3 regions of the Providencia alcalifaciens genome follow, and region 3 is predicted to be linked to each of the others. Evidence: predicted binding sites of a transcription regulator. Region 3 holds the regulator's gene; each other region holds the start of a gene.
What was found. Region 3 encodes PurR, which represses purine synthesis genes. Its sites were predicted from a motif close to CANGCAAACGTTTGCNTG; they were not measured.
Positions count from the first base shown of each region.

Region 1: purT (formate-dependent phosphoribosylglycinamide formyltransferase) is a predicted target of PurR. The motif match lies at 2,574-2,591, and genes of this name have one in related genera.
Region 2: gltS (sodium/glutamate symporter) is a predicted target of PurR. The motif match lies at 1,635-1,652, and genes of this name have one in related genera.

Region 1 covers NZ_OU659204.1:2,984,447-2,988,715, forward strand. Annotated here, with positions in the region: gene LDO73_RS13595 (GMC family oxidoreductase) at 1-1,270, shown strand, start outside; gene purT (formate-dependent phosphoribosylglycinamide formyltransferase) at 1,320-2,498, opposite strand; gene rarD (EamA family transporter RarD) at 2,660-3,586, opposite strand; gene LDO73_RS13610 (response regulator transcription factor) at 4,228-4,269, shown strand, end outside.
Region 2 covers NZ_OU659204.1:316,650-320,918, forward strand. Annotated here, with positions in the region: gene LDO73_RS01395 (AsmA family protein) at 1-72, opposite strand, end outside; gene LDO73_RS01400 (uracil-xanthine permease family protein) at 198-1,586, opposite strand; gene gltS (sodium/glutamate symporter) at 1,822-3,036, shown strand; gene recG (ATP-dependent DNA helicase RecG) at 3,170-4,269, opposite strand, start outside.
Region 3 covers NZ_OU659204.1:1,689,527-1,693,795, reverse strand. Annotated here, with positions in the region: gene sodB (superoxide dismutase [Fe]) at 166-744, shown strand; gene LDO73_RS18200 (YnhF family membrane protein) at 833-916, opposite strand; gene purR (HTH-type transcriptional repressor PurR) at 1,184-2,209, shown strand; gene punR (DNA-binding transcriptional activator PunR) at 2,225-3,130, opposite strand; gene punC (purine nucleoside transporter PunC) at 3,253-4,269, shown strand, end outside.

The DNA.
Region 1 (4,269 bases), 1.3 Mb from region 3:
AGGCTGGGGTTACCAAGACGTTCTTCCTTGGTTTAAAAAAGCCGAACGCAATGAAAGCCTAACTGGAGAATATCACGGTACTGAAGGGCCTCTTCCCGTCAGTGAAAACCGTTATCGCCATCCACTTTCTATGGCATTCATTCAAGCGGCTCAAGAACATGGTTTACCTTACGTTAATGACCTTAATGGAGAAAGCCAACAAGGAACCAGTTTCTATCAAACCACCACACATAATGGGGAAAGAGCCAGTACATCCAAAACCTATTTGAAATCAGTAGCGAATAGCGACCGTTTAACCCTCAAGCTCAATACCCAAGTTAACCGCATTATTATTCGCGATGGACAAGCGGTTGGCGTGGCTTACCAAGGTAAAAATGGTCACGAAGTCGAAGCCCTTGCCCGTGAAGAAGTGCTGGTTTGCTCCGGCGCAATGGGATCCGCGAAGTTATTGATGCTCTCTGGTATCGGCCCTGAAGAACATCTTTCTTCTTTAGGGATCAAAACAGTGGCTAATTTACCGGTGGGCAAAAACTTTCACGACCATTTGCATATGTCTATCAATGTCACCACGAAAGAACCAATCAGCTTATTTGGTGCAGACCAAGGCTTTGCCGCTATCAAACATGGTTTTGAGTGGATGGCATTTCGCAGTGGGTTATTAGCCTCTAACGTTTTAGAAGGCGCAGCCTTTAAAGACAGTTGCAACCAAGGTCGCCCTGATGTGCAAATTCACTTTTTACCTATTTTAGATAGCTGGGATGATGTACCGGGAGAGCCTCTACCTGCCGCTCACGGTTTTTCATTGAAAGTCGGTTATTTACAACCAAAGTCACGCGGGGAAGTTTTACTGCGTAGCCAAAATCCGCAAGATCCATTAAAAATTCACGCTAATTACTTGGCTGATCCAGAAGATATGGAGGGTTGTAAGCGTGCGGTGAAATTCGGTTTAGAGGTATTAAGCCAGCCATCATTGCAAGCTGTCAGTAAAAATACGTTGATGCCTCCAGCCCAAGTTCAGCATGATGAGGGTCAATTAGAAGAGTTTGTGCGTAATTTTTGTAAAACGGTTTATCACCCCGTCGGCACTTGCCGTATGGGAACCGATACCGCAGATTCTGTCACTGATTTACGTCTGCGCGTCCATGGGATCAATAAGCTACGTGTGGTGGATTGTTCTGTGATGCCAGAAATTCCAAGTGGCAATACCAATGCGCCAACCATCATGGTTGCGGAGCGCGCAGCCGCGATGATTATTGAAGATAGGCAATAATCCCCCTAAAAAGCCCCCCGCCTGAACCCAACATGGCGGGGGATAATCACTAGCCTGTTACTTTCACTCGAGCCGCCGCCGTTTTTGCCATCTCTAACGCTTGTTCAATCGAATCCCCAATCGCGAGCGCCACACCTAAACGACGAGTTCCTGCTATTTCCGGCTTACCAAATAGACGCAATTGAATATCAGAACCGAGTGCCTCGTGAATGCCCGAAAAAATCACATTCCGGCTATGCAGCTCAGGTAAAATTACGGCCGATGCGCTAGCACCATACTGGCGAATAGTGCCAATCGGTAAGCCTAAGAAAGCGCGAACATGTAATGCGAACTCAGATAGGTTTTGAGAAATCAACGTCACCATACCTGTATCATGAGGGCGAGGAGAGACTTCGTTGAAAATGATCTCATCGCCACAGACAAACAGCTCCACGCCGAATAAGCCGTATCCACCTAAAGCGGTGACAATTTTCTTCGCCACGTCCTGCGCTTTTTGCAACGCAACGTCGCTCATCGCTTGCGGCTGCCAAGATTCGCGATAATCACCTTTTTCTTGGCGATGTCCTACTGGCGCGCAAAAATGCACACCATCTGCTGCGCTAATGGTTAATAAGGTAATTTCAAAATCGAAATTCACCATTTTTTCAACAATCACGCGTCCTTGACCTGTACGCCCACCTTCTTGGGAATAATTCCAAGCACTCTCAAGCTGCTCCGTTGAGCGAATAACGCTCTGCCCTTTCCCCGATGAGCTCATGACTGGTTTTACAATGCAGGGAAAACCAATTTCATGGGCTGCGGCTTCAAAATCCGCTTTCGTTTCCACAAAGCGGTATTCAGACGTCGGCAGCTGTAGCTCTTCAGCGGCTAAACGACGGATCCCTTCACGGTTCATGGTTAGGTAAACCGCATTGGCGGATGGCACGACTTTTTGTCCTTGCTTTTCGAGTTCCACCAAGGTTTTGGTGGCAATCGCTTCAATCTCAGGCACGATAAAATCCGGCTTTTCATTTGCAACAAGTTGGCATAGTGCTTCACCATCCAGCATATTGATGGTGTAACTGCGATGAGCGACATGCATCGCAGGTGCATTGTCATAACGATCCACCGCAATCACTTCAATACCCAAACGCTGGCACTCAATCGCCACTTCTTTACCTAACTCTCCCGATCCGAGAAGCATTACTTTTGTCGCGCTAGAACAAAGTGCAGTACCTAATTGGCTCATGATAATGACCTTATATCCCCAGAGATAAATGCAGCTACATAAAAGATGATGTCTAAAAAGATGGCATGGATTATATACGCAATCGTTTGCTTTAGCCATAATAGAAGCGCAGCCTGCTCACGATATTCTCCGTAAGCAGGCTAATTGATTAAAATTACAGGCTAAATTTGAGGGGGCTCATCCCGCCCGGTCACATAAGGTTGGCGACGGGCACCTTTGCCGTAGCGTTTATGGAGTAGCGCTAATACACAAAATAGTAGGCCAATCCAAATCAAGGTAAAACTGACACCTTTGACCCAATCGAAAATTTCATTAAACAGGAAAACCGCTAACAAGAATTGAATTGTTGGCTCTATATATTGCGCTAAACCAATCACTGTTAATGTAGTGCGTTTAATCGCCGCCGTGAAAAAGAGTAATGGAATAATAGTCACAGGTGCCGCCAACATGTACAACACTTTGGTTTGCCAATCACCATTTTCTACCGCGCTCATTCCATGCGCTGATAACCACCATGTGATACCTACTGCCAAGGGTAATAACCAGAGCGCCTCTAAAAACAGCGAGGTGATAACATCAAAACGAATAAATTTACGGATCAAACCATAAACCGCAAAGGCGCTTCCCATCACTAAGGCTAAAACGGGTAGTTCCCCATATTGAATGATTTGGTAGGCAACACCGGAGAAAATAAACACAACCGCAAGCTTTTCAGCGAAGACTAAACGCTCTCGCAAGAAAATCACACCAAGCAAGATGGAAAATAACGGATTAATAAAATAACCCAAGCTCGCGGCCAGCACTTGTCCATGGGTTAAGGCATAGGTGAAGGTTGTCCACGACACCGCCATAATCGAAGAGCTAAAAAAACATAGTACAATTGAACGCTTATCCGCCCACACTTGCTTCCATAGGGATTTATTCTTGATAAGTAACCGAATAAAAAATAAGAACGGAAGAGACCAAATCAGTCGTTGCGCCAGTAATTCCATGGCTTGAGCATCAGGAAGTAATCGATAAAAAAGTGGGGTTATTCCCCAAAGGATATAAGAAAAGATAGCTAATGCTACCCCTGAACGCAGCAACATAATTTATCCGTATGAAAGTGTGGTTGATTTTTCTTCTCTATAATACGCCAATAACGGAAAGATAATAGGTTGAAGTGCAAACTATCACTCAGGTTATCGACCAGTTTAATCACACTAAACACTTTTATTAATGATACGCAAACCAATAGCACAATATCTTTTAAGGAAATCATTACGTGTATTCACTCACTTTTTTAGAGTGCTTTGCAATTTTACTGAAGTAGTTTTAATGGCTTCACCACAAAACTTAAAAGCAGATAAAAAATATCAAGGGGGATGATTAATTAAATTTCATAAAATTGCTAATAGTGCTTTTTATGACTAACGTTTTGCGATATTATTACTTAGCTAAATAACATTATTTTCATGTTATCTAGAAAACATAATAATCGTAAGGCAAGCTTAAAACTCTATCTTGTTACAAAACATTAAACAGATGTTACGTTTTGACACATACTTTAACTTTTGTTTCTTTTTTATATTAAAATTAGGTAAGTACTTTTTTTAATATCATTTACGTTCAGCAATAATCTATAAAAAAGAATAGTTGAAATTATATTGCCATTTTCATCGGTAAATTATTTTCATTCTATTAAACTACGTTAATTTGAATGTCAAATCCGTTTAACAGGAGTTTGGTGATGAATAGCGCCATTCATGTAATCGTTAAAAACGATAATGTC
Region 2 (4,269 bases), 1.4 Mb from region 3:
AATATAACAGGCAAGAAATACAATCAAAAGAAGCAGAAAAATATAGCTGAAAAACCTCAGTAACCCTTTCACGTTTGTCTGCTCCCTTATTAATCAGATAAAAATAGAAATTGCCGACATGTTTAATATATCGGCAACTCAAGGATAGCATACAGAAGAACCGCCGGCGTGTTCAACTCTTGCGGCGGTGAAGGGAACTATTTTTCGTGAGGGAAAATCAAGTTCAGTACAATTGCAGTTAAACCACCGGCCGCAATACCGGATGAAAACAAGGTTTTCAGCCAATCAGGCGCAAATTGCAGGATCAGTGGTTGTTGAGAAACCCCCATTCCTACTGCTAGAGACAACGCAATGATCATAATTGCACGGCGGTTGAGTGGTTCACGAGAAACGATACGCACACCGGACGCCGCAATTGTGCCGAACATCACAATGGTTGCACCACCCAGAACAGGTTCAGGAATTTGTTGCACAAAACCTGCAACCGCAGGGAAAAGACCCAGTAGCACCAACATCAACGCCACTAAGTAACCCACGTAGCGGCTAGCAACACCGGTTAATTGAATGACGCCATTGTTCTGACCAAAACAGGAGTTAGGGAAGGTATTAAACACCGCAGACACCATGGAGTTTAGTCCATTCGCTAATACGCCGCCTTTGATACGTTTCATATACAGAGGCCCACGTACTGGCTGCTCGGAGACATCTGACGTTGCCGTGATATCACCAATGGTCTCTAGCGACGTCACCATAAAAATTAGGATCAGTGGAATGAGTAAATTCCAATCAAACGAAAGTCCATAATAAAAAGGCTCAGGAACTGTAATCAGAGATTGATTGGCATCACTCGGTTGCACGGTTGGTAACATGTCCATCCACCAAGCTGCAAGGTAGCCTACCGCCATTGCAATCACTAACGATGCGACGCGCAAATACGGGTTTTTCTGGCGCGTTAGCAGGATAATGACGGCTAAAACAATACCTGCAAGAATGAGGTTATCAGGGGAACCAAATGTGTTATCGGCAAGCGCACTGTAGCCCCCACCGATTGAGGTTAAACCGACTTGAATCAGTGATAAACCAATGATCATGACCACCACACCAGAAACCAGCGGCGTGATAACTCGACGAGCTAAATGTAAGAAGCGAGACAAGATAACTTCGGTTAGCGCAGCGACCATTAACGTACCGAATAATGCAGCCATCATGGATGGAATATCGGCTCCACCTTGCTTGAGTGCAACGCCACCCATAATCAGCGGTGCAACAAAGTTGAAACTGGTGCCTTGAATGGAAAGCAATCCTGAACCAACAGGCCCCCATGCACGGATCTGAATTAGGGAGGCGATTCCTGAAGCAAACAATGACATGCTGATGATCCGCTGGGTGTCATGAGCGGGTAGCCCAAGAGCTTGGCAGATAAGCATTGCGGGGGTAATCACCGCGACAAACATCGCTAATAGATGCTGTCCAGCAGCAAACAGCGCCTGGGGTAAAGGCGGTCTATCTTCAAGGCGATAGATCAGTTCGCTTTGATTTTGTACTGTTTTTTCAACACTTTGTTCTTCAGATGCCGTTGCGTTCATTATTCCAATTCCACTAGCAAAAAGCGCATTTTAAAGAGAATAATACAAAAAGCAATCGTTTGCGCTAAATAAAAGAAAGTATCATTTAAAATTATGAGTGTCACATTTTTATATGTTTTAACTTGTATTTATCGCAATTTTTTTTTCTAATCCCTGCACCTGCTTTTGGCGTTTTAAGGAAAAAAATAACGTCTAATTAGTTTTAAATAATATTAACAACAGACGAGGTACGTAAATGTATCATCTCGATGTCTACGGCACTCTGGTGGCAGCCACGCTCGTGCTATTACTCGGACGCAAACTGGTAAAGTCAGTTTCATTTCTTGAAAAATATACTATCCCCGAACCCGTTGCAGGGGGATTATTAGTTGCTTTTACCCTGTTAGTGGTTAAGCAAGTATTTGATTGGAGCCTTTCCTTCGACTTATCACTGCAAGAACCGATGATGCTCGCGTTCTTTGCAACCATTGGTTTGAATGCGAACTTAGCGAGCTTAAAAGCTGGCGGTAAAGCATTGTTAATCTTCATTTTTGTCGTTGTCGGATTATTGCTGGTTCAAAATACAGTCGGTATCGCACTTGCGAAATTATTAGGTTTAGACCCTCTGATGGGACTATTAGCCGGCTCAATCACTTTATCAGGTGGACATGGTACAGGTGCCGCTTGGGGTAAAATCTTTACTGAAGACTATGGCTTCAAGAGTGCAACTGAAGTTGCAATGGCTTGTGCAACCTTTGGTTTAGTACTTGGGGGACTTATTGGTGGTCCTGTTGCACGTTTCTTAATTCGCAATATCCCAACCCCTGGTACCGCGGATGAGGACAAAGATGTTCCAACCGCATTTGAAAAGCCACAATCCAACCGCATGATCAACTCGATGGTGTTGATTGAAACTATTGCGTTGATTGCTATCTGTTTGCTAGCGGGAAGCTGGATTGCTGGGCTACTATCAGGCACCGCATTTGCACTGCCTAAATTTGTCTGCGTATTGTTTGTCGGTGTTATTTTAAGTAACAGCCTATCTTTACTTGGTTTTTATCGAGTATTTGACCGCGCAGTTTCTGTCATGGGTAACGTCAGCCTATCCTTATTCTTAGCCATGGCATTAATGAGTTTAAAACTGTGGGAATTGGCGTCTTTAGCCATCCCAATGTTAGTCATCCTCGGTGTTCAAGCTTGCGTTATGGCAGGATATGCGATTTTTGTTACCTTCCGTGTGATGGGCAAAAACTATGATGCTGCCATTTTAGCTGCGGGTCACTGTGGCTTCGGTTTAGGGGCAACACCAACCGCTATCGCTAACATGCAAGCGGTAACCGATAAATTTGGTCCATCTCACCTAGCATTCTTAGTAGTGCCAATGGTAGGGGCATTCTTTATCGATATTGTGAATGCGTTAGTGATTAAGTTCTACTTATGGTTACCCGTTTTCCCAACGATTGGCGGCTAGTACAGAACAAGTATTAAAGTAAATACAAACATATATAACTAAATGTATAAATAAAGCAGGTATTGCCGTGGACATGGATGTGTTCACGGCAATTTTCATTTTAGGGTAGGAAAAAGTTAGGACAGGAAAAAGTTTAAGCGTGGCTATATTGTTCGCGCTCAGGGAGCCAGCGTTCAATAATCTTTTGAGCATGCTCAGGGTAGTTTTGCTGGATGTGTCGAGCTAGCCGTTGTACTTCTGGCAACATATATTGATCTCGTAATAAATCGGCAACTTTAAAATCCGCATTGCCTGTCTGCCTTGTACCTAGCAGCTCTCCGGGACCTCGAATTTCTAAATCTTTTTGGGCAATCACAAAGCCATCGTTACTGTCTCGTAAAACTTGCAAGCGTTGCTTGGCAGTGTGAGTGAGAGGCGTTTTATAAAGTAGCACACAGTGAGAGGCGATAGAGCCACGACCGACTCGCCCCCGTAGTTGGTGCAATTGCGCTAGTCCAAGCCGCTCAGGGTTATCAATAATCATCAGGCTTGCGTTCGGAACATCCACCCCGACTTCGATGACGGTGGTAGCAACAAGTAACTGGATTTCGTTATTCTTAAATGCCGCCATGATGCTCTGTTTTTCTGCGGGTTTCATGCGACCATGTACCAACCCTACTTTGAGTTCAGGTAGTGCCAGCGCCAGCTCTTCGCTGGTAACTTGAGCGGCTTGCGCTTCAAGCACCTCTGAGTCATCAATCAATGTACACACCCAGTAAGCTTGCCGTCCTTCCTCTAAACAGGCTTGTCGAACGCGCTCGACAATATCACTACGTCGGGTATCTGGAATTGCCACTGTCGTGACTGGGGTTCTTCCTGGAGGAAGCTCGTCAATCACGGAGGTATCGAGATCGGCGTAAGCGGTCATCGCCAGCGTGCGTGGGATTGGCGTAGCGGTCATGATTAACTGATGTGGATGGAAACCTTGCTGTTCACCTTTCTCACGCAGAGCGAGCCGCTGGTGAACGCCAAAGCGATGCTGTTCATCAATGATGACTAACCCTAAAGAGTGAAAGCTCACTTGCTCTTGGAAGATGGCATGGGTACCGACGACCATCGAGACTTCGCCGCTAGCGATGGCATCTTGTTGTTGCTGGCGCGCTTTACCTTTTTGCTTACCCGCTAACCAGCCTACTTTGATACCTAGAGGTTCAAACCACTGCTTAAAGGTGTTCGCGTGCTGTTCTGCAAGAA
Region 3 (4,269 bases):
GTATTCTGTTATGATAAAAACATGACTTACAATGCGGCGCAATAGCTAACCATAGCTTGACGTCGCGATACTAGAAGTAGATTAATTAATAGAAGTACATTTAATTTCGCTCATTTTACGAGCAAACACCCTAAACACTGAATAAAAGCAATCAAGGAGTACGCAATGTCTTTTGAATTACCAGCTCTACCTTATGCTAAAGATGCTTTAGAACCTCATATCTCCGCTGAAACCTTAGAATACCACTACGGTAAGCACCACAACACCTATGTTGTTAACCTGAACAACCTGATCAAAGGCACCAAATTTGAAGGTCTGTCTTTAGAAGATATCATCAAAACTTCTGAAGCTGGCGTATTCAACAACGCCGCTCAAGTTTGGAACCACACTTTCTACTGGCACTGCTTGGCACCAAATGCAGGTGGAGAGCCAACAGGTAAAGTTGCAGAAGCTATCAATAAAGCATTCGGTTCATTTGCTCAGTTCAAAGAGCAATTCACTGATGCCGCAGTTAAAAACTTCGGTGCAGGTTGGACTTGGTTAGTGAAGAAAGCAGACGGCAGCCTGGCTATCGTTAATACGTCTAACGCGGCAACACCAATTTCTGGTGACGACAAGCCAGTTCTGACTGTAGATATCTGGGAACACGCTTATTACATCGACTACCGTAACGCACGTCCAAAATACTTAGAAAACTTCTGGGCGCTGGTTAACTGGAAATTTGTTGAAGAAAATCTGGCTTAATTTTAGTTCAGTTCTAAAATGACTAAGGGCGAGTGTAATACTCGCCCTTAATTATTTCTCATCCTTAGTCGCTAGGATGGAAATGAAATCAAAAAATGTGCACAGCAAACAAAATAATTACCGCTAAAGAGCCAAACGCAGCTAGCAATCCATATTTAAAATCTGTATCCATGAGACCCTCTCATATAAAGAAATTGAATTATCAAATAACCATAAAATAAAAAGGTTATTTCAGTATACATGCACAAAAATGTAAAACCAGTGTCTATATCACATGTTATAACATCAATTATTTCTTTCGTTTTTGCGCTAGATCAGACAAAATCGATAACAAATCGCTAAATTATTGCCAGCAAAGGTACTATGCATCAATATGCAGGTAATTATTTAACTAGAATTATTTTAGAGACCAAGTTTTGGTTAGGAGTTTTTTCTTCTCATGGCAACAATTAAAGATGTGGCGAAACGTGCGGGCGTCTCTACCACAACCGTCTCCCATGTTATCAACAAGACGCGTTTTGTCGCTGATGATACAAAAACAGCCGTTTGGGCCGCCATCAAAGAGCTCAATTATTCTCCGAGTGCGGTTGCGCGTAGTTTAAAAGTCAACCACACCAAATCAATTGGCCTGTTGGCAACATCAAGTGAAGCCCCCTATTTCGCAGAAGTGATCGAGTCTGTCGAGAATAGTTGCTATGAGAAAGGCTATACTCTAATTTTATGTAACTCTCACAATAACTTAGGCAAGCAAAAAGCTTACTTGCAAATGTTGGCACAAAAACGTGTCGATGGGCTACTTGTGATGTGTTCAGAATACCCCGACACCTTGATTGGAATGTTAGAAGATTACCGAAATATTCCAATGGTTGTCATGGACTGGGGTACCTCTCGCGGGGATTTCACTGACAGTATTATTGATAACTCTTTCCACGGTGGTTATTTAGCGGGTCGTTATCTTATTGATCGTGGTCATCGTGAAATTGGCGTGATCCCCGGCTCCCTTGAAAGAAATACAGGTATTGGGCGTTTAACAGGCTTCAAAAAAGCCATGGAAGAAGCCAAAGTTACGTTGAAAGATGAATGGATTGTTCAAGGGGATTTCGAACCAGAATCAGGCTACAAAGCAATGATGCAAATCCTCAGTAACAAACACCGTCCTACAGCTGTCTTCTGTGGAGGAGACATCATGGCGATGGGAGCAATCTGTGCAGCTGACGAGATGGGATTACGCGTCCCTCAAGATATTTCCATTATTGGCTATGATAACGTGCGTAATGCGCGCTATTTCACCCCCGCGTTAACCACAATCCACCAGCCAAAAGAGCGTTTAGGTCAGATGGCATTTGCGATGTTGCTCGATCGTATTGTGAATAAACGCGAAGATGCGCAAACGATTGAAGTTCACCCGCGTTTAGTTGAACGCCGTTCCGTGGCTGACGGTCCATTTATTGATTATCGCCGCTAATCCTATCTCAGAACATTAGCTCGAAAACCACTCCGCGTTGAGCGTTTCGCTATCACCAAGATAGTCAAGAAGCCATCTCAGCGCTGGAGATGTATCCTTTTCAACCCACGTTAAGCAGCAAGGGCTTTCAGGAAACGGCTGCGCTAATTCCAGCTCAACTAGCTTGCCTTCTGCACACAACGGAGCCGCACGGTGCTCTGGAACCATCCCCACACACAAACCATTTGCCAAACACGCTAAACCACTTTCCCAGTAAGGCACAACTAAGCGACGTTGGTTGTCCAGCGCCCAAGTGTCCCTTTTCGGTAAGCTTCTTGAGGTATCTTCTAAGCACAAACTTGGATATTCACGCATTTGGTCATCCGTCAGCTTGCCCTGAATTTTCGCTAATGGATGATCGGGGCTCGCAACACAACGCCATGACATAAAACCCATGTCACGGAAACTATAGCGCTCACCAATTGGTGATGCTCGGGTCGCGCCAATCGCGACATCCACACGTCCATCCGCTAAAGCATCCCAAACCCCATTAAACACTTCAGGGTGGATATACAGTTCAATGTCAGGAAAATGACGATAAAAGTCCAAAATCAACTGTTCTGTACGCTGCGGTTTTACGATGCAATCAACAGCAATACTGAACTGTCCACGCCACCCATTGGCAACTTGTTGGCATTGGTGTCGAGTATCAATCATTTTTTTGATAACACTTCGACTTTCTTTAATAAAAATAACCCCAGCTTCCGTCAATACTACATCACGGTGACGGCGCTCGAATAGCGGAACTGCCAACCATTCTTCGACTTGTTTTACTGTGTAACTGATCGCTGAAGGGACTCGATGCAACTCATCCGCAGCACCACTAAAGCTTCCCGTTCGAGCAACTGCGTCTATGACTTCAAGTGCATGAGCTGACCACATTTTCTTTCCCTTCAAATTATTTGATAGCAGAGTCCAAATATTACCGTTTCACAACGTAAAAAAATAGCCTATACAATAAGATAACTATTAACATTATTTTAAATATAGATTAAGCAAAAACTATGACAAATACTGCGACAAAAAACTCCTCTGGATTTTTGATTTACCTTGCTGGCCTAAGCATGCTGGGGTTTTTAGCCATCGATATGTATCTGCCTGCCTTTGGTTCAATGCAAACATCCTTAAATACGACTGAAGGCGCTATCAGCGCATCTCTGAGTATCTTTCTAGCGGGCTTTGCTTTTGCCCAGCTACTATGGGGACCCCTTTCAGATAAATTAGGCCGTAAACCTATCCTTATTGTGGGGCTTTCCCTGTTTATTGTTAGCTGCTTAGCAATGATTTGGGTCACCGATGCTACTCAGCTATTAATCCTTCGATTCTTACAGGCTGTTGGCGTTTGTTCTGCTGCAGTTTTATGGCAAGCCCTCGTTATCGACCGCTATAACGAAGCTGATACTCAAAAAGTATTTGCTTCTATCATGCCTTTAGTGGCTCTTTCTCCCGCCTTAGCGCCCCTCTTAGGTGCCTGGGTGCTTGAACACAAAAACTGGGAATTTATCTTCATCGTGCTGATGATGGTGGGCGTTTTACTTTTGCTACCGACTTTGATGTTAAAAAAAGTTGCCCCGAAAGTCACAGCAGAAGAAAACCAGCCACAAACCAAAATTTCCTTTGCTACCTTGTTACGCTCCCCTGTTTTCAGTGGTAACGTGCTTGTGTACGCAGCATGTAGCGCTGGCTTTTTTGCATGGTTAACGGGTTCACCGTTTATTCTACGCAATATGGGCTTTAACCCTGCAGATATCGGCCTGAGTTATATTCCTCAAACACTGGCATTTATTGTCGGGGGATACGGCTGCCGCTTCGTATTAGCTAAAGTTCGCGCTGAAACGTTGTTCCCAATCTTGCTAGCCGGTTATGCCGTTAGCATGATGATTCTCTTCGCCATGTCGATTTATACTCAGCCAACATTAACCATGATTTTAGTTCCATTCTGTTTTATGGCAGCAATGAACGGAGCATCATACCCAATTGCAGTAGCCAAAGCCCTCAATACGTTCCCATCAGCTAGTGGT